3 regions of the Kribbella sp. NPDC049227 genome follow, and region 1 is predicted to be linked to each of the others. Evidence: riboswitches for the same ligand, from Rfam matches in the RefSeq annotation. Region 1 holds a riboswitch; each other region holds the start of a gene.
What was found. A riboswitch is a leader RNA that binds a small molecule or an ion and turns the genes downstream of it on or off. The one in region 1 is predicted to bind cobalamin.
Positions count from the first base shown of each region.

Region 2: another riboswitch for cobalamin. It lies ahead of metE (5-methyltetrahydropteroyltriglutamate--homocysteine S-methyltransferase); the one in region 1 lies ahead of cobN (cobaltochelatase subunit CobN).
Region 3: another riboswitch for cobalamin. It lies ahead of ACGFH6_RS43040 (ribonucleoside-diphosphate reductase subunit alpha); the one in region 1 lies ahead of cobN (cobaltochelatase subunit CobN).

Region 1 is NZ_JBICST010000003.1:818,070-825,700, reverse strand. It holds gene cobN (cobaltochelatase subunit CobN) at 1-2,799, opposite strand, end outside; cobalamin riboswitch at 2,835-2,998, opposite strand; gene ACGFH6_RS16115 (DUF3500 domain-containing protein) at 3,065-4,033, opposite strand; gene ACGFH6_RS16110 (hypothetical protein) at 4,061-4,507, shown strand; gene ACGFH6_RS16105 (histidine phosphatase family protein) at 4,525-5,205, opposite strand; gene ACGFH6_RS16100 (cobalamin biosynthesis protein) at 5,196-6,140, opposite strand; gene ACGFH6_RS16095 (serine hydrolase) at 6,184-6,996, shown strand; gene ACGFH6_RS16090 (mandelate racemase/muconate lactonizing enzyme family protein) at 6,993-7,631, shown strand, end outside.
Region 2 is NZ_JBICST010000007.1:623,586-631,216, reverse strand. It holds gene ppdK (pyruvate, phosphate dikinase) at 1-2,146, opposite strand, end outside; cobalamin riboswitch at 2,467-2,692, shown strand; gene metE (5-methyltetrahydropteroyltriglutamate--homocysteine S-methyltransferase) at 2,784-5,039, shown strand; gene ACGFH6_RS32540 (VWA domain-containing protein) at 5,081-7,039, opposite strand; gene ACGFH6_RS32535 (ATP-binding protein) at 7,041-7,631, opposite strand, start outside.
Region 3 is NZ_JBICST010000012.1:119,307-126,937, reverse strand. It holds gene ACGFH6_RS43060 (class I SAM-dependent methyltransferase) at 1-290, opposite strand, end outside; gene ACGFH6_RS43055 (hypothetical protein) at 299-535, opposite strand; gene ACGFH6_RS43050 (Fic family protein) at 679-1,953, shown strand; gene ACGFH6_RS43045 (DinB family protein) at 2,013-2,594, shown strand; cobalamin riboswitch at 2,666-2,822, shown strand; gene ACGFH6_RS43040 (ribonucleoside-diphosphate reductase subunit alpha) at 2,955-5,768, shown strand; gene ACGFH6_RS43035 (ribonucleotide-diphosphate reductase subunit beta) at 5,729-6,817, shown strand; gene ACGFH6_RS43030 (isochorismatase family protein) at 6,875-7,453, opposite strand; gene ACGFH6_RS43025 (MFS transporter) at 7,464-7,631, opposite strand, start outside.

The sequences.
Region 1 (7,631 bases):
CCGCGGCCGGCCGAGCTCCTCCAGGCTGACCACCTCGAAGCCGGTGACCCGCCGTGACGCGTCGTCCCAGACCGGGCGGCAGCCGAGCAGCCACAACACCTCGGCGAGATCGTCGCCCTGGGTCCGCATGGCCGACGTACCCCAGACCGTCAGGCCGACCGACCGCGGCCACTCCCCCGTCTCGGCCTTGTGCCGGGCCAGCAGCGAGTCGGCCAGCGCGACCCCGACGTCCCAGGCGTTGCGGCTCGGGATCGCCTTCGGGTCGACAGCGTAGAAATTGCGGCCGGTCGGCAACACGTTGACCAGACCGCGGGTCGGCGAGCCGGACGGACCTGCCTCGACGAAGCGGCCGTCCAGGGCGCGCAGTACGTTCGTCAGTTCGTCACCGGTGCGTGCGAGCCGCGGCACGACCTCCTCGGCGGCAAAGGTGAGCGACGCCTCGACCTGTTCCGACGACCGCCCGAGCACCTCGATCACGACGACCGGGACCTTCGCGGCCTCCCAGCTCAGCGTCTCCATCCCGACGACGAGCTTGCGCGCGACGGCTTCCAGCAGGTCGACACCGTCGGCGCCACTCACCGCCGGCAGATCCGCGAGCGTCGCCAGCTCGGCAAGCTCCGGCACGGCCCGGCCGGGATCGGCGAGCATGGCCGCCTCGTCGACTCCGAACGTCTCCCCCAGCGCGGTGCGCAGACCGGGAATCGAGTACGACCCGCCCCAGAGCTGCCGCGCACGCAGTACGGCGAGCACCAGGTTGACCCGTGCCTCGCCGGCCGGTGCACCACCGAGGATGTGCAAACCGTCGCGGATCTGGACGTCCTTGATCTCGCACAGGTAGCCGTCGAGGTGCAGGACGAACTCGTCGAAGTCGTCGTCCTCGGGCCGCTCGGACGTATGCAGGTCGTGATGCAGTTGCGCGGCCTGGATCAGGGTCCAGATCTGCGCACGCAGCGTCGGCACCTTGTCCGGGTCCAGAGCCGAAACGGTCGCATACTCGTCGAGCAGATACTCCAGCTTCGCCATGTCGCCGTACGTCTCGGCCCGCGCCATCGGCGGGACCAGGTGGTCGACGACGGTCGCGTGCGCGCGCCGCTTCGCCTGCGTCCCCTCACCGGGGTCGTTGACGATGAACGGGTAGACCATCGGCAGATTCCCGAGGACGGCGTCCGGCGCGCAGCCGGCCGCCATCCCGATCCCCTTGCCCGGCAGCCATTCGAGCGTGCCGTGCTTGCCCAGGTGGACGACCGCGTGCGCACCGAAGCCGCCGTCCGACGGCGCGGCCTCCAGCCAGCGGTACGCCGCCAGGTAGTGATGCGACGGCGCCATGTCCGGGTCGTGGTAGATCGCGACAGGGTTCTCCCCGAAGCCGCGCGGCGGCTGGATCATCAGTACGACGTTCCCGAAGCGCAGCGCCGCCAAGGCGATCGCGGGCTCGTCTCCGGACGTGTCGACGTACAGCTCACCGGGCGCCTCACCCCACGCCCCGGTCATTGCCTCGCGCAACGACTCCGGGACGCGACCGAACCACTGCTGGTAGACCGACCGCGGGATCTTCGCGACGGCGTTGGCCAACTGCTCGTCGGTGAGCCAGTCGACGTCGTGACCGCCCGCCGCGATCAGCCGGTGAATCAGCCCGTCGCCTTCCAACTCGTTCACGTCGAGATCGCCCAGGTCGTACCCGGCCGCCTGGAGCTGACCGAGCAGGACGACCGCCGAGGCCGGAGTGTCCAGGCCGACCGCGTTCCCGATCCGGGCGTGCTTGGTCGGGTACGACGACAGCACCAGCGCGAGTCGCTTGTCGCGGTTCGGCACGTGGCGGAGCCGTGCATGCGCGACCGCGATCCCGGCCACCCGGGTACACCGCTCCGGGTCCGGCGCGTAGCGGGCCAGACCGTCGGAGTCGTACGCCTTGAAGGAGAACGGGATCGTGATCAGTCGCCCGTCGAACTCGGGGATCGCCACCTGGGTCGCGGCGTCCATCGGACTGATCGCGGCGTCGCTGGCCAGCCACTGCTCGCGGGTCGAGGTCAGCGCGAGGCCTTGGATCAGCGGGATGTCGAGGGACGCGAGCGCTCCGGCGTCCCAGGCATCGTCCGAGCCGCCCGCGCTCGCGTTGGCCGCGACGGACCCGCCGGCAGCGAGGAGAGTCGTGACGAGGACGTCGCACTTCCGCAGCAGGTCGAACAGTCCGGCGTTCTCATCGCTGGTCGGGTCGAGTCCGCGGAGCGACCCGCAGTACACGGGCAGCGGCTGCGCGCCGGCGGCCTCGACCGCACTTGCCAGCGCATCGACGAAGGCCGTGTTCCCGGAGATCTCGTGTGCTCGGTAGTAGACGATCCCGACCACCGGCCGCTCATCCTCGACGAACGTCCCGCGGACGCCGTACGCCGGGAGTGTGCGGGGCGGGTCGAACGCGTCGCCCGTCAGCAGGAGCGTGTCGCTCAGGAAGCCGGCCAGGTTGCGCAGATTCTCGGAGCCGCCTTCGCGCAGGTAGGCCAGCGCCTCTGTCACCGCGCCCGCAGGTACGGTCGACAACGACATCAGCTCGGCGTCTGGCGCGGCCTCGCCACTGATCACGACCGCCGGCCTGCCGGAGGCGAGCACCGCGTCGAGGCCGTCCTCCCAGGCCCGGCGACCGCCGAGCAACCGGACCACGACGATCTCGGCCGCGTCCAGCAACGGGGTCAGGTCGGCGAGGTCGAGCCGGGCGGGGTTCGCGACCTTCCACCCGGCGTCCGCCTCGGCGGCGGCGAGCAGATCGGTGTCGGCGGTGGAGAGCAGCAGGAGGTTCGCGGGCATGCGCGACCGGTCCTTCCTCGGGGTGTCCACGCCCCGTCCGGAGGTGCGACAGCGGCAGTTCCTGACTCCCCTACGCCTGACTACGGCGCCGGGTCACAGTGGCGGGACCGTCCCGGACTCACACCGGGTTCCTACCCATGCCATCGCTTGACGGGCGCGACTCTATCCGACGACCCGAACCGCCACACCATCACAATCGCCCCGACGGTGCCTGCGTGAGGGAGGCGGCACCGGGACGGCGGCGGTTGTGATGGCCTGGCGGTCCTCAGCGGTGCAGGGCGTAGTGGGCGGCGAGGAGGTCGGTGCCCCAGTCGTTGCGGAGGTCTCGCCAGACGGAGTGGATGTGGTTGGCGTCGTCCTGGGTGTTGTCGTACTCGGCCAGGAACGTCGGGCCGGCGATCGAGTAGTAGTGGCGGTGGCCGATGCCTGGTTCGGTCGCGCCGGCCCAGGCGAAGCTGAGGCGCTCGATGCCCTGGTCGGTGATGTCCTGCCAGGTCTGCAACCCGATCGGTCCGGCGGCCCTTCCGACGTACTGGCCGATGAGGAGGCTGAACAACTGCCGTTGTTCCGCGGTCATGTCGCCGTACGCGAGGCCCTGGTGGAGAAGCTTGGCGTCGGCGACCGGGTCGTGCCGGGTCAGGATGTCGTCGGGTGCCTCCGGTGAGACGACGGCGACCTCACGCTGGGCCGGCTCGAGCGCGTGCAGGAGCTGGAAGCCGAGGTCCTGCTCGGCGGCGAGGAAACGCCGGCCGGCCTGCGGCCCGGACCGGACCTCGGCCGGGTTCGACCCGAGGAACTGCGGGGTGAACGAGATCGCCCCGTCCACGAGCGTGACGTGCAAGGCCAGGTGGTGACCGTTCAGCCGCCAGGCCCACGGCTCCGTCCCGGCGGGATCACCCAGGACGCGGAGGTAGTACCGGTCGGCGACGACGGATCCCTCCCACTCCCGCGACGGCGGGAGCTCCGGGATCCCGCGCACGATGATCTCCGCGTCCCACACCGCCCAGACGTCGGCCACACCGCGCTCGCTGCACCCGATCGCGACGAGCCGCTCCACCAACTGCTGCTGGGCCGGAGTCAGCTCCGTCAGCGGAAGCCCCGGTACCGCACCCGGCAGGTAGGTCCACTGCTTGTGGTCCGGGGTGTCGAACGCCGCCTTGATCTTGTCCAGCTGCGCCGGCGACAGGCTCGCCAACAGTTCGAGAACCGCTTCCCGGGTCTGCTCCACAACCATGCCGATGCTCCCGTTCCGTCGACCAGAATGCCTCGCCCAGCCTACGACGACCACCTCGCCCCGGTCGCGACACGTGCGGACCCGACGCCGTCGTACGCTGCGCTGGTGTCTGGACCGTCAGGGGCTCGCGGCGTGGTCTCTGTCGTGGTGGGCTCCCTGAGCAGGCCTGGCGTGATGCTGGCCGTCTACCTGGTCTTCCTGTTCGTTCTGTACCTCGTCACTGCGGACCCTTACAAGGCGATCACCCTTCCGTTCGCAGCCGTCATCGGCCCGCCGGGCTTCGCAGTTGTGCGGTGGGCGTGGACCAAGCGCATCCGCCCCTGGTGGATCCTTCGTCGGCGCGGTGAGAGTCCGGAGCACCCCGGGCCGGCGAGTCGGGCGTTCGCCCTCGGTTTCGCACTCCTGCTGATGGTGGCCGGGGTGGCGGCGATGCTGCTCGCGGCGTTGTTCATCCTCGCCGCCGTGCGCGGGTGAACCTGTCGGCTGCCGCCTTACAGCCAGGCCGATCGCTCTCGCTCGGACGGCTCGTACGTCGTCCACTGTTCGAACGGCCGGTCCAGCTTGTACCGGAAATCCGGCTGCCGCAGCAGGACGCGCGTTTCGGCGTTGTCCGGGTTCCGCAGCGTCTCGAAGAACTTGACCGACCAGTGGAACCAGCGCATGCAGAACAGCCGCATGGTCAGCCCGTGCGACACCAGCAACACGTTCCGCGGCGCGTCCGGGGACTCGAAGTCGCGGTGCATCGTCTCCAGGAACGTCGACACCCGGTCGTACACGTCGGACCCCGACTCACCGTGGGTGAACCGGTAGAAGAAGTGCCCGAACCGGTCCCGGAGCACCTCCTGCCGCTCGATGTCCGCGGTGTCCTGGTAGTTGGCCCAGTCCTGCTCCCGCAGCCGTGGCTCCTCCCGGGGCTCACCGATCAGGTCGTCCAGCCCGAGTGAATCCAGCGTCTGCAAGGCCCGCACGTACGGCGAGACGTACACGCGGGCCGGCTCGTTCTCGAACAGCTCCCGCAGGTACTTGCCCGCCTTGGCCGACTGCTCGTGCCCGTGCGGCGTGAGCGGGATCGCGTGGTCGGGTACTCGCTCGAAGATCGACTTGTCCAGGTTCGCCTCGGACTCACCGTGCCGGATCAGTGCGATCCGCAGCGGGCGGTGACTCAACCCCATCGTGTTCCCTTCCGGCCGGCGACGGCCAGGATCGCGGCGACCCCAGCGGCGACCCCAGCCGCAACCACACCGACGCGCCTGGCCAGCGCCGCGGTACGGCGTACGTCCGCAACCGCCGGTGTAGGCCCGTCGCCCAGTGTGCCTCGGTCCTCCTGGTACGACCCGTAACTGTTCGTGCCGCCCAGGGTCAGATCCAGCGCACCGGCGAACGCGGCCTCGACCGGCCCGGCGTTCGGGCTCGGGTGCTTCCGCGCATCCCGCTGCCAGACCTGGATGGTCTGCCCGGGCCGGCCGGCGGCGAGTCCGGTGAGCACGGCGCACACGCGAGCAGGCAGCAGGTTGAGTACGTCGTCCAGCCGCGCCGACGCCCAGCCGAAGTTGAGGTACTTCGCGGACTTGTAGCCCACCATCGCGTCCAGAGTGTTGGCGGCGCGGTAGCCGAGCAGCCCCGGTACGCCGAGCACCCCGCCCCAGAGCAGCGGAGCGACGCACGCGTCGGAGGTGTTCTCGGCGATCGACTCCACGGTCGCGCGGGCGAGTTCGTCGGCTTCCAGACTGGTCGCGTCTCGCGCACACAGGTGGCTGAGCCGGTCGCGGGCCGCCGGGATGTCCTTCTCCTCGAGCAGCCCGGCCATCACCTCGGCCTCGCGCTCCAGACTTCGGGCGCCGAGCACGGTCCACGTCGTGGCCGCGGTGACGAGCGTGTGGACGATCGGACGATTCCGGGTCAGCCGCTCGACCACGGCTCCGGCGGCTGCCGTCGTACCGACCAGGGCGACCGTGTACGCCGTACCGGCCGCGCGGGAATCGGCGTACCAGCGGGACTCCACCCGGGACGCCGCCTGCCCGAAGCCGGCCACCGGGTGGAAGCGGCGGGGATCACCGAGAACACGGTCGGCCGCGAAGCCGAGGAGGAGACCGATTGCCCTGGACACCCTTCGCAGTCTGCCAGGGCAGTGGTGTGGTTGGGTGATCGGCATGGGAATCGCGGAACTGCTCCGGGACGTCGACGGGAGCGGCGCCTTCGGGGTTTGGCTGGGGCGGCTGGACGGCGTACCGGTGTTCGAGCATCTGGCGGAGCGGACGCACTACTCCGCGAGCACGATGAAACTCCCGGTGGCGATGGCGATGATGCGCAAGGTAGACGCGGGTGAGCTGGCGCTCGACCAGCCGGTGACCGTGCACAACGACTTCGCGTCCGCGGCCGGCGGGCGGTTCGGCGTGAACCCGGACGAGGACGAGGCGCCGGCGACCTGGACGAAGCTGGGTGAGCAGGTGCCGCTCGGGTGGCTCGCGACGGAGATGATCACCCGGTCCAGCAACCTCGCGACGGACCTCGTGCTGGAGCAGGTCGGGATCGACGCCGCCCACACGGTGCTCGCGGAGTACGGCCCCGGCGACAGCGCGATCCGGCGCGGGATCGACGACGGGCCGGGCGTGCGGGCCGGCATCAGCAACCTGATGAGCCCGGCGGGTCTGGCCGGCGTACTGGTTGCTGTCGGCAATCAGCAGGGCGCCTCGGGCAACTACCTGCGCGACCTGCTGGCCGGCAACCAGTGGAACGGCGAGATCCCTGCCCTGCTGCCGGCCGGGACCCGGGTCGAGCACAAGAACGGCTGGGACACCCGGATCCGCCACGACGGCGGCATCGTCCGCCCACCCGACGCCGAACCGTTCGTGCTGGTCGTGTGTACGACGTCCGACCTGGCCGACGCGGATGCGCAGAAGCTGATCGCGAACATCGCGCTCGAGGCGTGGAACCACCGGCGCGACCTCGGAGGGGTCCGATGAAGGTCAGCACGCATCTGGTCTCGGCGCCGCTGCACACACCGTTCATCACGGCACTGCGAACGGCGACACACGCGGACTCGCTGCTGGTCGAGGTGAGCGACGGCGGGGTCAGCGGCTGGGGCGAGGCTCCGCAGGTGTGGAAGGTGACCGGCGACTCGCTCGCCGGGTCGCAGGCCTGCGTCGAGGGACCGATCACCGCGGCCCTGGACGGTCTCGGCCCGGACGACCTCACTGAGGCCTTGCGCCGCGTGCAGAACGCCGCGGCCGGCAACTTCGGCGCGAAGGGCGCGGTCGACGTCGCGCTGCACGACCTCGCCGCGCGGCGACGCGGGCAGACGCTGCACGGTTTCCTCGGCTCGACCGTCGACATCGTGCGCACTGACATGACGCTGTCCGTCGGCGATCCCGATACGCTCGCGGCCGCGGCACAGGCCCGGCTCGCGGACGGTTTCGACGTACTGAAGGTCAAGGTCGGCACCGACGCCCGCGCCGACGTCGAGCGGGTCCGGCGCGTCCGCGAGGCGATCGGCCCGGAACCGACGCTGCGACTGGACGCCAACCAGGGCTGGTCCCGACGCGACGCGGTCACCGCCATCCGGGCGATGGAGGACGCGGGCTGCGACCTCGAACTCGTC
Region 2 (7,631 bases), on a different contig from region 1:
GCTGCGGGTCCTTGCCCTGCTGCTTCAGCTCGATGGCCGCGGACGCGATCGCCCGGACCTGCATCGCGAACAGCCCGGGGATGACCAGACCCAGCCGCACACCCCGCAGGCCGAGCATCGGGTTCTCCTCGTGCAGCCGCTCGACCGCCGTCAGCAGCGCGGCATCGTGACCCGGGTCCTCACCGCGCTCGCGGGCCAGCGCGACCTTGACCGCCAGATCCTCCATCGACGGCAGGAACTCGTGCAGCGGCGGGTCGATCAGCCGGATCGTCACCGGCTGCCCGTCCATCGCGGCCAGCAACTCCAGGAAGTCGCCGCGCTGCAACGGCTCGAGCTCGGCCAGCGCCGCATCGCGATCACCGTCGTTGTCGGCCAGGATCAGGCGCTCGACGGCCTCGCGCCGCTCGCCCAGGAACATGTGCTCGGTCCGGCACAGCCCGATCCCCTCGGCCCCGAACCGCCGCGCCCGGGCCGCGTCGTCCGCGGTGTCCGCATTGGTCCGTACGCCGAGCCGCCGTACCTCGTCCGCATGCGTGATCAACCGGTGCACCGCGGCCACGAGCTCGTCGCCCGACTCGGGAGCCAGCGAACCCTCGAAGTACTGCACCACCGGGGACGCGACCACCGGAACCTCGCCGCGGAACACCTCGCCGGTGGTCCCGTCGATGGAGATCGTCTCGCCGGCCTCGATCACCGTGCCGTTCACCTTGATGGTGCCCTGGGCAACGTTCACGTCGAGTTCCTCGGCGCCGCAGACACAGGTCTTGCCCATGCCGCGGGCGACCACGGCCGCGTGCGAGGTCTTGCCGCCGCGGCTGGTCAGGATGCCCTGCGCCGCGATCATCCCGTGCAGGTCGTCCGGGTTCGTCTCGCGCCGGACCAGGATCACCTTCTCGCCGCGGTCCGCGGCCTCGACCGCGGCGGCCGAGGTGAACACGATCGTGCCGGACGCCGCACCCGGCGACGCACCGATCGCCTTGGTGATGAGGTCGGTGTCCGCATCCGCGTCGAACCGCGGGAACATCAGTTGCGCGAGCTGCGCACCCTTCACGCGCTTCAGCGCCTCGTCGGTGTCGATCACGCCCTCGTCGATCAGGCTGGTCGCGATCCGGAACGCGGCCGCCGCGGTCCGCTTGCCGACCCGCGTCTGCAGCATCCACAACTTGCCGCGCTCGACGGTGAACTCGATGTCGCACAGGTCGCGGTAGTGCCCCTCGAGCTTGGCCATGATCGCCATCAGATCGTCGTACGACGTCTTGTCGATCTGCTCCAGGTCCGCCAGCGGGACGGTGTTGCGGATGCCGGCCACCACGTCCTCGCCCTGCGCGTTCTGCAGGTAGTCGCCGTACACACCGGGCTGACCGCTCGACGGGTCGCGGGTGAACGCAACGCCGGTGCCGGAGTCCATGCCGAGGTTGCCGAACACCATCGAACAGATGTTGACCGCCGTACCGAGATCGGTCGGGATCCGCTCCTGCCGGCGGTAGAGGATCGCGCGCTCGGAGTTCCACGAGCCGAAGACGGCCTCGATCGCCAGGTCCATCTGGGTCCGCGGATCCTGCGGGAACTCGCGGCCGGTGTGCTCGTGGACGGCCTGCTTGAACGTCTCGACCAGGCGCTTCAGGTCGTCCGCGTCCAGGTCGAGGTCGTTGCGGGTGCCCTTGGCTTGTTTGGCCGCCTCGATCGCGTCCTCGAACACGTCGCCGTCCATGCCGAGCACGGTCTTGCCGAACATCTGGATCAGCCGGCGGTACGCGTCCCAGGCGAACCGCGGGTTGCCGGAGTGATGCGCGAGCCCGTTCACCGAGTCGTCGTTCAGGCCGACGTTCAGAACGGTCTCCATCATCCCGGGCATCGACACGGCGGCGCCGGACCGGACCGAGACGAGCAGCGGATCGTCGGCCTGGCCGAGCTTCTTGCCCATCTTCTGCTGCAGTACGTCGACGTGGTGGTCGATCTCGTCGGCCAACTCCGGTGGCACCGAGCCGGTGGCCAGGTACGCCCGGCAGGCCTCGGCGCTGATGGTGAATCCGGGTGGCACCGGCAGGCCGAGGTTGGTCATCTCGGCCAGGTTCGCCCCCTTCCCGCCGAGCAGCTCCTTCATGTCCTTGTTGCCTTCGGCGAAGTCGTAGACGAGTTTCGGCACGATCACTCCCTGAGGTTCGGGCGGTGCTTCTGAGCGCGGTGAGGTGGCCCGCTGGCCCATCGACTCCAGTGGCGGGGGCGTTGCTCTCAGAGTAAGCCCAAAAACCAGTCCAGTTGAACACTGGTCTCACGATGCCGACGTGACTCTGCCCACAGGTCGAAGGCCGGAAAACCCTTCCCCCGTTGACAACGCAAGACAATCGGCACGTCCACCAACGAAACCTTCCGGCGAATCGCTCCCGGGGTTTCGTCGCGTCGACGGCGGGCATCGCGCGAGTGGTGTTCGTCTCGCCGTCCGGCGCGTCGCGGTGCCCGCGGGGTACGCTCGGCACTGCCGACGGTTCGCCTGGTCGGGTGGTCGACGACGAGGCGAGGCAAGAGGGAACCCGGTGTGAATCCGGGACTGCCCCGCAGCGGTGAACGGGAACGACAGCCGTCAGACAGCACTGGACGCCCGCGTCCGGGAAGCGACGGCCAGTAGGCCGACCGGTCGGACCGACCGGACTGCCCGTGAGTCCGAAGACCTGCCGCCGGTCCGCGCACCACCCGGTGCGCGGTGGATCGGTGGTCTCGTGGGAGGACCCGTCCGGCGTCTCCGCGACCCCGCCGATCCCTGGCACGCTCGCGAGGAGAGAGACGTGAACACCATCAAGACAGTGCTGGGCTATCCGCGCATCGGCCCGGACCGCGAACTCAAGAAGGCCGTCGAGAAGTACTGGTCCGGCGACAGCGACGCGGCCGAACTCGAGGCGACCGCCCACCAACTGCGCGCCGCCACCTGGCGCGACCTGGCCGGCCGCGGACTCGACGTTCTCCCCGGCAACACCTTCTCGTACTACGACCAGATGCTCGACCATGTGCAGCTGTTCGGGATCATTCCCGAGCGCTTCCGCGCCCTCGATCGCTCCGGACTCGACACGTACTTCGCGATGGCGCGTGGCCACGCCGAGGTCGCGCCGCTGGAGCTGACCAAATGGTTCGACACCAACTACCACTATTTGGTCCCCGAGCTCACCGACGACACGGTGTTCCGGCTCGACCCGGCCAAGCCACTGGAGGACCTGGCGGCCGCGCGAGAAGCCGGCGTGGAAACCCGCCCGGTCCTGATCGGACCACTGACCTTCCTGCTGCTCTCGAAATCCACAACTCCGGGCTTCGAACCACTCAGCCTGCTCGACCGTCTTCTGGAGGCGTACGCCGAACTGCTCGGCAGGCTCGATGCCGCGGGAGCTGACTGGGTGCAGCTGGACGAGCCGGCCTTGGTCCAGGACCGCACACCGGCTGAGCTCGACGCTCTTCGTCGCGCGTACGACCGGTTGGCGAAGCTCACCGAACGCCCGCGTCTCCTGGTCGCGACGTACTTCGGAGATCCCGGTGCTGCCCTGCCGGTGCTCGCGTCCACCGCGGTCGAAGGGCTGGCGGTCGACCTCGTGTCCACTCCTGGACTGGTCGACCGACTGGCCGTCCTGCCTGCCCTCCAACGGAAGACCGTTTTCGCCGGGGTGGTCGACGGCCGGAACGTCTGGCGCACTCCCCTGGGTGAAGCGTTGTCGACCTGCGTGCAGCTGCTCGGCTCCGTCGGCCGGCTCGCGGTTTCCACCTCGTGCTCGCTGCTCCACCTGCCGTACGACGTGGATGCGGAGGACGAGCTTGATCCGCAGGTGCGGGCGCGACTCGCGTTCGCGCGGCAGAAAGTCGACGAGGTAGTCCGGCTCGGCCGTGCGCTCAGCGAGGACGAGCCCGGCGTACTGGTGAACCTCGACAGTCCGTCCCGCGGCCCGCTGAAGGAATCCGGCCTCGCTCGTGAGCAGGCGGTCCGCGACCGGGTCGCCGCGATCCGGCCCGAGGATCGGCAGCGAGCGCCGTACGACGAACGCCGGACCGCGCAGGAGTCGATCGGGTTGCCGGATCTCGCGACCACCACGATCGGCTCGTTCCCGCAGACCGCGGACCTCCGGCGAACCCGCACCGAGCTGCGGTCCGGCCGGATCGACCAGGCGACGTACGACGAGCGGATGCGGGCCGAGATCGCGCGGGTGATCAGCCTGCAGGAAGAACTCGGACTGGACGTGCTCGTGCACGGCGAGCCCGAGCGCAACGACATGGTGCAGTACTTCGCCGAACAGCTGGACGGCTTCGCTTCCACCAAGCACGGCTGGGTGCAGTCGTACGGCAGCCGGTGCGTCCGGCCGCCGATCCTGTACGGCGACGTGTCACGACCCGAGCCGATGACCGTGCGCTGGGCGTCGTACGCGCAGTCGCTGACCGAGCGGCCGGTGAAGGGGATGCTGACTGGGCCGGTGACGATCCTGGCCTGGTCCTTCGTCCGCGACGACCAGCCCGCCGCCATCACTGCCGATCAGGTCGCGCTGGCCCTGCGGGACGAGGTGGCCGACCTGGCGTCGGCCGGGATCAGGATCGTGCAGGTGGACGAACCCGCGCTGCGCGAGTTGCTGCCATTGCGATCGGCGGAGCAGAAGGCGTACCTGGACTGGTCGGTCGGTGCGTTCCGGCTGGCCACCGGCGGCGCGTCCGCCGAGATCCAGATCCACACGCATCTGTGCTACTCGGAGTTCGGTGCGGTGATCGCCGGGATCGACGGACTGGACGCCGACGTGACCACGATCGAGGCCGCGCGGTCACGCATGGAGATCCTCGGCGACCTGGCCGCCTCCGGGTTCCGCCGCGGCGTCGGGCCAGGCGTGTACGACATCCATTCGCCCCGCGTACCCACCCGCGACGAACTCTCGGACCTGATCGCCCACGCCCTCACCACAGTCCCCGCCGCCCGCCTCTGGATCAACCCCGACTGCGGCCTGAAAACCCGCACCTACGACGAGGTCGCGCCCGCCCTGCGACACCTCGTCGAGGCCGCCCGGACAGCCCGAAGCTGAAACCTGCCGTGGGCACCTGATAGGTGCCCACGGCAACCGGTTCAGAGTTTGCGGCGGGTTCGGAGGTAGTCGCCTACCACGGCGGCGCCTAGGCCGTCGGGGTCGGGGGCGAGGACTCGGCCGCCGCTGCGGCGGGCGAGGAGGTCGACGAAGGCGTTGAGGCGGGGGTCGTCGCCCAGGCGGAAGACCGTGAGCGACGCGCCGAGTTTGGCCAGGCGGTCCACCTCGAAGATCGTCTTGCGGAGCGTGGCCGGCTCGGGCGGGTAGGAGAACTCCGCCGTACCGTCCGGCTCGAGGTGCGCGGTCGGCTCGCCGTCGGTCACCATCAGGACCACCGGCTGCGCGTCCGGATGACGACGCAGATGACGGCCGGCCAGCAGCAGGGCGTGATGCGCATTCGTCCCCTGCTCCCAGGCGCCCTCCATCCCGATCAGCTGCGGCAGCTCGACGACTCCGGCGTACCTCCCGAACGTGATCAGCTGGAGCGCGTCGTTGCGGTAGCGGGTCGAGATGAGCTGGTGCAGCGCGAGGGCCGTCCGCTTCATCGGCAGCCAACGGCCCTCCTGGACCATCGACCACGACGTGTCGACCAGCAACGCGACCGCGGCCCGGGCCCGGTGCTCGGTTTCCGCGATCTCCACATCGGCCACATCCAGCTTGACCGACCCGCTGCGGGTAGCACTCCGCAGTACGGCGTTCCGCACGGTCCGAGGCACATCCCACGGCTGGGTGTCGCCGAACTGCCATTGCCGGCTGGAGCCACTCAGCTCCCCAGCCGCCCCGGCATTCGCAGCGTCGCGTTCACCCGATCCCCGAGCAGCCCGCAGTACGTCGGCCAGCGCGGTCTGCCCGAGCTGCCGCAGCGCCTTCGGCGACAACCGCAACGAACCATCGGGCGCTCGCTCGAGCAAACCCTGGTCGCGCAGCTGCCTCTCCAGCTCGGACAACCGGCGAGCATCCACTGTTGCCTCGTCGCCGAGCTGCCGGGTGAGCGCATCGAGGTCGATGTCCTCGAGCCGCGCGCCCGGATACGACTGCGCCAACTGCTCGGCCAGCGCATCCAGCTCGGCGAGGTCGGACATCGCCCGCGCACCGTCGGCGAGACCGAGCGGGTCGTCACCACTCATCCGCTCCGACCCGGTCCAGTCCTCCCCCGGCCGCAACGACTGCAGCTGGGCGTCCAGCTGCGCCAACTGCTGGGCGAGTTGCGGACTGCCGAACGCCTGCTGCGACAACTCCATCAGCTCGGCCCGCTGCTCGGCGGTCATCGAGTTCATCATCCGCTGCGCCGCGGCCGCCCGCTGCGCCAGTACGTCGATCAGTTCGTCGACGTTCTGCGGATTCTCCGGGAAGAACTCGCCATGCTTGGCCATGAACTCGTCGAACAACTCCGGCACCTCGGGCCGGTCCTGCGCATGCGCGGCGAGCAACGCGTTGAGGTCGGTGAGCATCTCGTTGATCCGCTCGACGTCCTCAGGCGTGGTCTGCTGCAGCGCCTCCTTCATGCCCTCGAACCGCGACCCGAGCAGCTCGCGCCCGAGCAACTCCCGGATCTCCTCGTACTTCTGCCGCGCCTCCGACGACTCCCACTGGTAGTTGGCCAGCTCCCGTACGGCGGCCGCCGTACCCGACGGAAGCGCGTCGAGCTCGGCCTCCTTGAACCGGGCGTCGTCGGACGGGTTCGGGAACAGCTCGCGCCGCTCGGCCGCCAGCGCCTCGTCCAGCAACCGCTGGACGTCCCGCAGGGTGCCGTCGAGGTTGTGCCGCCGCTGGATCTCGCGGCGGCGCTCCCACATCCTGCGGGTGAGGTCGTCCAGGCCCTGGGTGTTCCGGGTGCCGCGCCGGAGCAGTTCCTCCAGCGCGGACCGCGGCGACGAGCCATTCATCACGTCGCGGCCGATCTCGTCCAGCGCGTCCCGCAGGTCGGCCGGCGCGGCGAGCGGATCCGGCCCGTCGTGCCACGGACCGTACGACCAGCCTTCCGGTATCGACGCGGACATGTCAGATCCCGTAGATCGTCGTGTCGTTGTCGGCGTCCTTGGCCAGTCGTTTCGACAGGTACAACGCCTCCAGGGCGAGCTCGACCGCGGCGGCGATGCGGCCGGGCGACTCGTCCGGCTCGACGCCGGCGCGCGCCGCGACGTCGTGCAGAACCGGCAGCTCCGGCAGCGCGGCCAGCACGTCGCGGCCGGGCACCCGCTCACCCGTGGTCACAAGGTTGCCATCGGCAACAGCGTGGGCCAGCGGGCTGAGGTCGAGACCGGCGAAGCGCTCCCGTGCGGTGTCGGCGACCGAGCGACGCAGCAGGTACTCGAGCAGCTCGATCTCGCGCCCTTCCTCGCCGGGTTCGAACTCGAGCTTGCCGCGCAGTACGGCGGGCACGGCCTCCAGGTCGACCGGCCGCGCGACGGCCGGCTCCTCGCCGGTGATCGCGCTGCGCCGGAGCGCGGCGGCGGCGATCGTCTCGGCCGCGGCGACCGCGAACCGGGCCGACACACCCGACCGCTGGTCGATCGACGTCGACTCGCGCAGGTGCCGGACGAACCGGGCCAGCACCTCGAGCAGCGGCTCGCCGACCTCGGCGGTGAACTC
Region 3 (7,631 bases), on a different contig from region 1:
CCGGCGTCGGCAGCGATCTGCCGCGCCTCCTCGAGCGACTTGGCCGACAGGTCCAACCCGGTCGTCCGCGCCCCGCGCCGAGCGAAAGCGATGGTCTCCGTCCCCAGATGACACTGCAGATGCAGTACGTCGCGACCCTCGAGCGGACCGAGGTCCTCCCACTCGTAGTCGGCGAACCAGAACTCCGCCGGCTGACTGTAGAAACGGCTTGCCGCGTGCAGCGGCGCCCGCGCATCCCAGTCCGCCTCGTTGGCGGCCACCATCCGCAGTGTCTGCTCGTCCAGTTGCATAAGCGTCCTCAGGCGTCGGGGTCGTCTGGCAGTCGACCGTAGGACAGATCCTTGGCGCGGTCGAACGTATTGCCGGCCGGGTGATGCGGGTGCGGCAGCGCCGAGTCGGTGTCAAGGTCGAAGCCGACCGCCTCCTCCGACTCGATCACGTCGTCGGTCTTCGGATGGTGCTGGTGGTGCGGCAGGTGTTTGCCGAGAGAGTGCAGCAGACCGGAATGCTCGTCCTGCGGCTCGGTCTCCGTCATCGCCGGGGCCCCTTCGGTAGTCGCCCTGCGACGCCGGGCGGAGGACTGATTGTGACGCGTTCTGGTGGCGAGCGGGTGAACGGCGCCTGCTTGATCGCAGCATCCCCTTGTTCAAGGTTGTGAAATAAGCTTGAATAAGAGGTATGGCACGGGTGGAGTTGCATCGGTGGCCTGGGCATCCGGACGGGTTCACCCGGGCCGAGCGGTTGGGCGGGTCGTACGAGCTGTACTTCCCGGACCCGTTGGTCGGGCGCGAGTTCGACCTGAGCGACGACGTCCTCGCGGCCTTGGAGGACGCCGCCGGCGATCTGGCCCGCCTGGACGCGACGGCCGCCGTCCTGACCAACAGCGAAGCCCTGGCCCGCCTGCTGCTGAGGGCAGAGGCTGTCGGGTCGTCGCAGATCGAAGGGCTGGTGGTCGGCGCGCGCCGCCTGCTCAAGGCCGACGTACTGCGGGACCGGCAGCGCGACGTCACCGCCGAGGAGGTGCTCGGCGCGGTCGACGCGATGACCTGGGCGACCGAGTCCGTCCAGGCCGGCGACAAACTCGAGGTCGACCACCTGCTCGAGGCGCACCGGCGCTTGATGGCCCAGTCCCCCACACCCGAGTTCGGCGGCGAGGTCCGCTTCCTGCAGAACTGGATCGGCGGCCGCTCCCCCGCCGAGGCGTACTACGTCCCGCCGCCGGCGCACCTGGTGCCCGACCTGCTGGCGGATCTGATGACCTTCGTCCGGGAGTCCCGGCTGCCGGTGCTGGCGAAGACCGCGATCGCGCACGCGCAGTTCGAGACCATCCATCCATTTGCCGATGGCAACGGCCGGACCGGGCGGGCGCTGATTCACCTGATCCTGCGGGCCGATGGACTCATCACGCGAACCGTGCCGCCGGTGTCGCTGTCGCTCGCCACCCACGCGATGCAGTACGTCGAAACACTGACGGCGTTCCGGCATGTCGGTCGCTCGACCACTGCGAAGGCTCGGTCGGCGGCGAATCCGTGGCTGCGGATGTTCGCGATGGCCTGCAGCCACGCGACGGCGGAGGCCGCTCGCTTCGAGCAGACGGCGGCCGAACTGAAGTCCGCATGGCGCGAGCGAGCCGCGCCCGTCCGCGGCGGCTCGGCAGCCGACCTGCTCATCGAGGCACTGCCCGCCGCGCCGGTGCTCACGCTCGCGGCGGCGGCGCAGCTTGTCGACCGCTCCCAGCAGGCGACCAACCAGGGTCTGGCGAGGCTCGTCGAGGCCGGCATCCTGCGTGAGATCACCGACGGCCGACGCAACCGCGTCTACGAGGCGCCCGAACTGATCGACGCGTTCACCCTGCTCGAACGCCGCTTCGCCAGCCCGGCCGCGGACACCCGGATCGAGCCACCTAGCAGACCGGTCCCATCGAGGCCAGCACCAACACGCCACGCACATTGACTTTCGTCTCCCGAGCGAGCAAGAATTCGAACATATGTTCGATCGTACAGGGAGAGATGATGCCAGAGCCGTTCGACTGGGACATCCTGCACCGGCCATCGGCGATGGCCATGGTCCGGGGCCAGCTCGGCTTCAGCTGGATGGTGCTGTCCGGCCGGCTCGCGCAGTTGACCGACGACCAGTACTTCTGGCGACCTAGCAGCGAGGCGCTGACCGTCGTGCGCCGGCACTACACCGGACGGTTCCGATCACTCGGGTCCGGCGAGTGGGTCGCGCAGTGGCCCGACGAGCCGGACCATCGCGGGCCACGCACGATCGCCTGGCTGATCGCCCATCTCACCGAGACATTCTTCGAGCGCTGGGAGTGGACGTTCGGCACGAGCCAGCAGGGACGTGCGGACATCACCCTGCACGGGAACGCGCGGGATGCGGTGGCGTGGCTGACACATTGGGTCGAGGCCTGGCAGGACGCGATCGCCGCTCTCGACGAGGAGCAGGTGATGACGATCGGCCTGAGCCAGGCGACCGAACTGGACGCGGGCGAGCCGTTCGGTCACGTCGTACTGCGGCTGAATCGGGAGTTGATCCACCATGGCTCGGAGATCATGACGCTCCAGGATCTCTACGCGGTCGCTGCGTGAGTTGCGGGCGAGGACCACAAGATGTGCGACACGCGGCGTGGCGCTACCACAAGATCTAGGGGTCGCCACTTAGCATCACTACTGCTGGTGGTTCGGAGTGGCCGGTACTGCGAGATGTGGGCCACGCCGAGGCAACAGGGGAATCCGGTGCGAGTCCGGAGCTGCCCCGCAACGGTGAGCGGAAGCCTTCCGCGAGTCCTGATACCTGCCACCGGCGCGTGCACCGCCGGTGCACGCGGTCCGAGACCTCGCGGGTGGGTCGCAGGGCGTGGCGGCAGTGTTCCCGGCCGGTGCTGCCGGCCCCGTCGTGCGCCCCTCCGCGTGGCTCCGGTCCTCCGAACTCGTTTGGAGACAACACCTGTGACGATTGCTTCCTCATCCCGGGCGGCGACAGCCGACCAGTCGATCCAGCTGACCGTCGTACGCCGCGACGGCGGCCACACCGGTTTCGACCAGACCAAGATCTCGGTCGCCATGACCAAGGCGTTCCTCGCCGTCGAGGGCGCCGAGGCGGGCACCACCCACCGGGTCCGTGACCTGGTGACCGACCTGACCGGCCGGGTCGTCGAGGCCCTGACGAGCCGCGGTGACGCCCGCCGCAGCGTGCAGGTCGAGGACATCCAGGACCAGGTCGAGCTGGCGCTGATGCGCGCCGGCGAGCACCAGGTCGCCCGTGCGTACGTCCTCTACCGCGAGGAGCGCACCAAGGCCCGCACCCCGGCCGACCCGTCCGGCATCACCGACAAGCCCGCGCTCACCGTCCGCGCGGCCGACGGCAGCGCGGCGCCGCTCGACGTCGACCGCCTGCGCGTGATCGTCGCGGAGGCGGCCACGGGTCTCGACGCGGTCGACCCCGAGCTGATCCTCGACGAGACCCTCGGCTCCTGCTACGACGGCATCGCGCAGCACGAGGTCGAGCTCGCGCTGGTGATGGCCGCCAGGTCGTATGTCGAGACCGAGCCGCAGTACAGCTTCGCCGCATCCCGGCTGCTGCTCGACCAGATCCGTCGCGAGGCGCTCGGACGCGTCCACGGCGAGCCGCGGCAGGCCAGCCAGGCCGACATGACCGACGCGTACGCCCACTACTTCCCTCGCTACATCCAGCTCGGCATCGAAGCCGGGCAGCTCGACCCGGAGCTGGCGAGCTTCGACCTGGACCGGCTCGCCGCTGCGATCCGTCCCGAGCGCGACCTGGACTTCACCTTCCTCGCCCTGCAGACCCTCTACGACCGCTACCTGCTGCACATCGACAAGGTCCGGTTCGAGTTGCCGCAGGCATTCTTCCTGCGGGTCGCGATGGGGATGGCGCTGCGCGAGGACGACCGCGAGGCACGGGCGCTGCAGTTCTACGAGTTGCTCAGCTCGTTCCGGTTCATGTCGTCCACACCGACACTGTTCAACTCCGGCACCACCCGGCCGCAGCTGTCGTCCTGCTTCCTGACCACGGTCGAGGACGACCTGGCCGGCATCTTCCACGGCATCCGCAACAACGCGATGCTGGCCAAGTACTCCGGTGGCCTCGGCAACGACTGGACCCCGGTGCGCGGGATCGGCGCCAGGATCCGCGGGACCAACGGCGAATCGCAGGGCGTCGTACCGTTCCTGAAGATCGCCAACGACACCGCGGTAGCTGTGAATCAGGGTGGAAAGAGAAAGGGCGCGGTGTGTGCGTATCTCGAGACCTGGCACGTCGACATCGAGGAGTTCCTCGACCTGCGGAAGAACACCGGCGACGAGCGCCGGCGTACGCACGACATGAACACGGCGAACTGGGTGCCGGACCTGTTCCTGCAACGGGTCGAGGCCGGCGGCGACTGGACGCTGTTCTCTCCCAACGAGGTGCCCGACCTGCACGATCTGTACGGGCCTGAGTTCGCCGCGGCGTACGCGCAGTACGAGGCGGCGGCCGACCGGGGCGAGATCAAGGTCTTCAAGCGGGTCAAGGCGGTCGACCTGTGGCGGCGCATGCTGACCGTGCTGTTCGAGACCGGGCATCCGTGGATCACCTTCAAGGACGCCTGCAACCTCCGCTCGCCGCAGCAGCACGACGGCGTCGTCCACTCGTCGAACCTGTGCACCGAGATCACCCTGAACACGACCGTCGACGAGACCGCGGTCTGCAACCTCGGTTCGGTCAACCTGGTCGCGCACCTGACCGAGGACGGGCTGGACGCCGACCTGCTCCGCGAGACGGTGAAGACCGCGGTCCGGATGCTCGACAACGTCATCGACGTGAACTTCTACACCACCGCGGAGTCGGAGCGGGCCAACCAGCGGCATCGCCCGGTCGGCCTCGGTCTGATGGGCTTCGCCGACGCACTGTTCGCGCTGCGGATCCCCTACTCCTCCGACGCCGCCGTGGCCTTCGCCGACAGCTCGATGGAGCAGATCAGCTACCACGCGATCGAGGCGTCCAGTGATCTCGCCGCCGAGCGCGGCCGCTACTCGTCGTACGACGGATCGCTGTGGAGCCAGGGCATCCTGCCGATCGACTCGCTCGAGCTGCTCAGGACGGCGCGGGACGGCGACCTGATCGTTGACCAGAGCAAGCAACTCGACTGGGACGCGCTCCGGCAGAAGGTGCTGCGCGACGGCATGCGCAACTCGAACGTGATGGCGATCGCGCCGACCGCGACGATCTCCAACATCTGCGGGGTGAGCCAGTCGATCGAGCCGACGTACAGCAACCTGTTCGTGAAGTCGAACATGTCGGGTGAGTTCACCGTGGCGAACCCGTTCCTCGTGGCCGACCTGAAGGCGCGCGGGCTGTGGGATCAGGTGATGGTGTCCGACCTCAAGTACCACGACGGCATCCTGGCGGGGATCGAGCGGATCCCGGCCGACCTGCGCGAGCTGTATGCGACGGCCTTCGAGATCGACCCGATGTGGCTGGTCAAGGCGGCGTCGCGGCGGCAGAAGTGGATCGACCAGTCGCAGTCACTGAATCTCTACATGGCCGCGCCGTCGGGCCGGGCGCTGGACGAGCTCTACAGGTCGACTTGGCGGTATGGACTCAAGACGACCTATTACCTGCGTTCCCAGTCAGCCACCCATGTGGAGAAGTCCACGCTCCAAGGGACGGACGGCCGGCTGAACGCCGTACCCGTTGCGCTTCCCGAGCCCACCGGCGCCGTGTGCGCCATCGACGACCCGGACTGCGAGGCGTGCCAGTGACGACCGGATTGGGAGAGATCGCCGTCGGGGCGTCCCGGGTCGAGGTCGCCGACAAGGCGATGATCAACGCGCGGGCGGACGTGAACCAGTTGCTGCCGCTGAAGTACCGGTGGGCCTGGGAGAAGTACCTTGCCGCCTGCAACAACCACTGGATGCCGACCGAGGTGTCCATGCAGGCCGACATCTCGCTCTGGAAGTCGCGCGACGGCCTGACCGAGGACGAGCGGATGATGCTGAAGCGCAACCTCGGCTTCTTCGCTACGGCGGAGTCTCTGGTCGCGAACAACATCGTCCTGGCCGTCTACCGGCAGCTGACCAACCCCGAGTGCCGGCAGTACCTGCTGCGCCAGGCGTTCGAGGAGGCCGTGCACACGCACACCTTCCAGTACATCTGTACGTCGCTCGGCCTGGACGAGGGCGAGCTGTTCAACATGTACCGCGAGGTGCCGTCCATCTCGGACAAGGACGCGTGGGCGCTGAAGTACACCCAGCACCTGGAGGACCCGGACTTCCGGACCGGGACGCCGGAGAGCGACACCGCGTTCCTGCGCGACCTGATCGCGTTCTACGTGGTGTTCGAGGGGATGTGGTTCTACACAGGATTCGCGCAGATCCTGTCGCTGGGCCGGCGGAACAAGATGGTCGGCATCGCCGAGCAGTACCAGTACATCCTGCGCGACGAGTCGATCCACCTGAACTTCGGCATCGACTGCATCAACCAGATCAAGCAGGAGAACCCACACCTGTGGACGGCCCGGTTCCAGGCCGAGGTGCGGCAGATGCTCACCGAAGCGTGTGAGCTGGAGGTCGCCTACGGCCGCGCGACGATGCCGAACGGCATGCTCGGCCTGACCGCGGAGCTCTGCGAGCAGTACATGCACTTCATCACCGACCGCCGCGCCGAGCAGATCGGCCTCGCGCCCCTCTTCGGCGAGACCCGCAACCCCTTCGGCTGGATGTCAGAAGTCATGGACCTGAAGAAGGAAAAGAACTTCTTCGAAACCCGCGTCATCGAGTACCAGTCGTCAACCGGACTGAGCTGGGACTGAGTGCGACGCGAGCCGGGCAGCCCAGCGGCTGCCCGGCCCGCGTGTCCTGCCCGCGGTCTACGCAGGGAGCTTGGCCAGGATGTCGGCGGTGGTGCCGGTTTCGCCGAGGCGGGGGAAGATGTAGGTGGTGGCGTGGGTGTGGGAGTCGGGGCTGAGGTCCGTCATCGCGTCGGTGGCGAGGGTGACGTGGTAGCCGTGCTCGTGGGCGGCGCGGGCGGTCGACTCGACGCCGAAGCTGGTGGCTACGCCGGTGAGGACGATCTGGGTGACGCCGCGGCGGCGGAGATGGACGTCGAGGTCTGTGCCGTGGAACGCGCCCCAGTTCCGCTTGGTCACCACGGTGTCCTCGGGGTGACCGGCAAGCTGCGAGACGATCTGGTCGGCGTCGGCGGGCGGCGTACCGGTCGCGCGGGTCGCCTGCTCGGTCCGGCCTGGCATCCGGTCCGCACCGTCCGCGCGGAAGCTCGCCCGGACCAGGAACACCGGGAGGCCGCGCTTGCGGAAGGCGTCGGCGAGCTCCGCGGTCCGGGTGATGACGTCGGCGGTCGGGTACGGCGCACCGGGGATGGCGGTGATGCCGTTCTGCAGGTCGATGACGACGAGGGCGGTGTTCGGATCAAGAGTGGTGACGGGCACGACGGACCTCTCAGTTGGGTTGTGGGCGGCCGATCCGGGCGAGGGACCGGTCGAGGAGGGTCACCAGCACGAGCAGGCCGGCGATGACGAGCAGGAACAGCGCCAACTCGTGCAGACCGGTGGTGGTCGCGCCGTGCTGGAAGAAGTGGGCGTTGGCCGCGGCGGCGATCAGCGCACC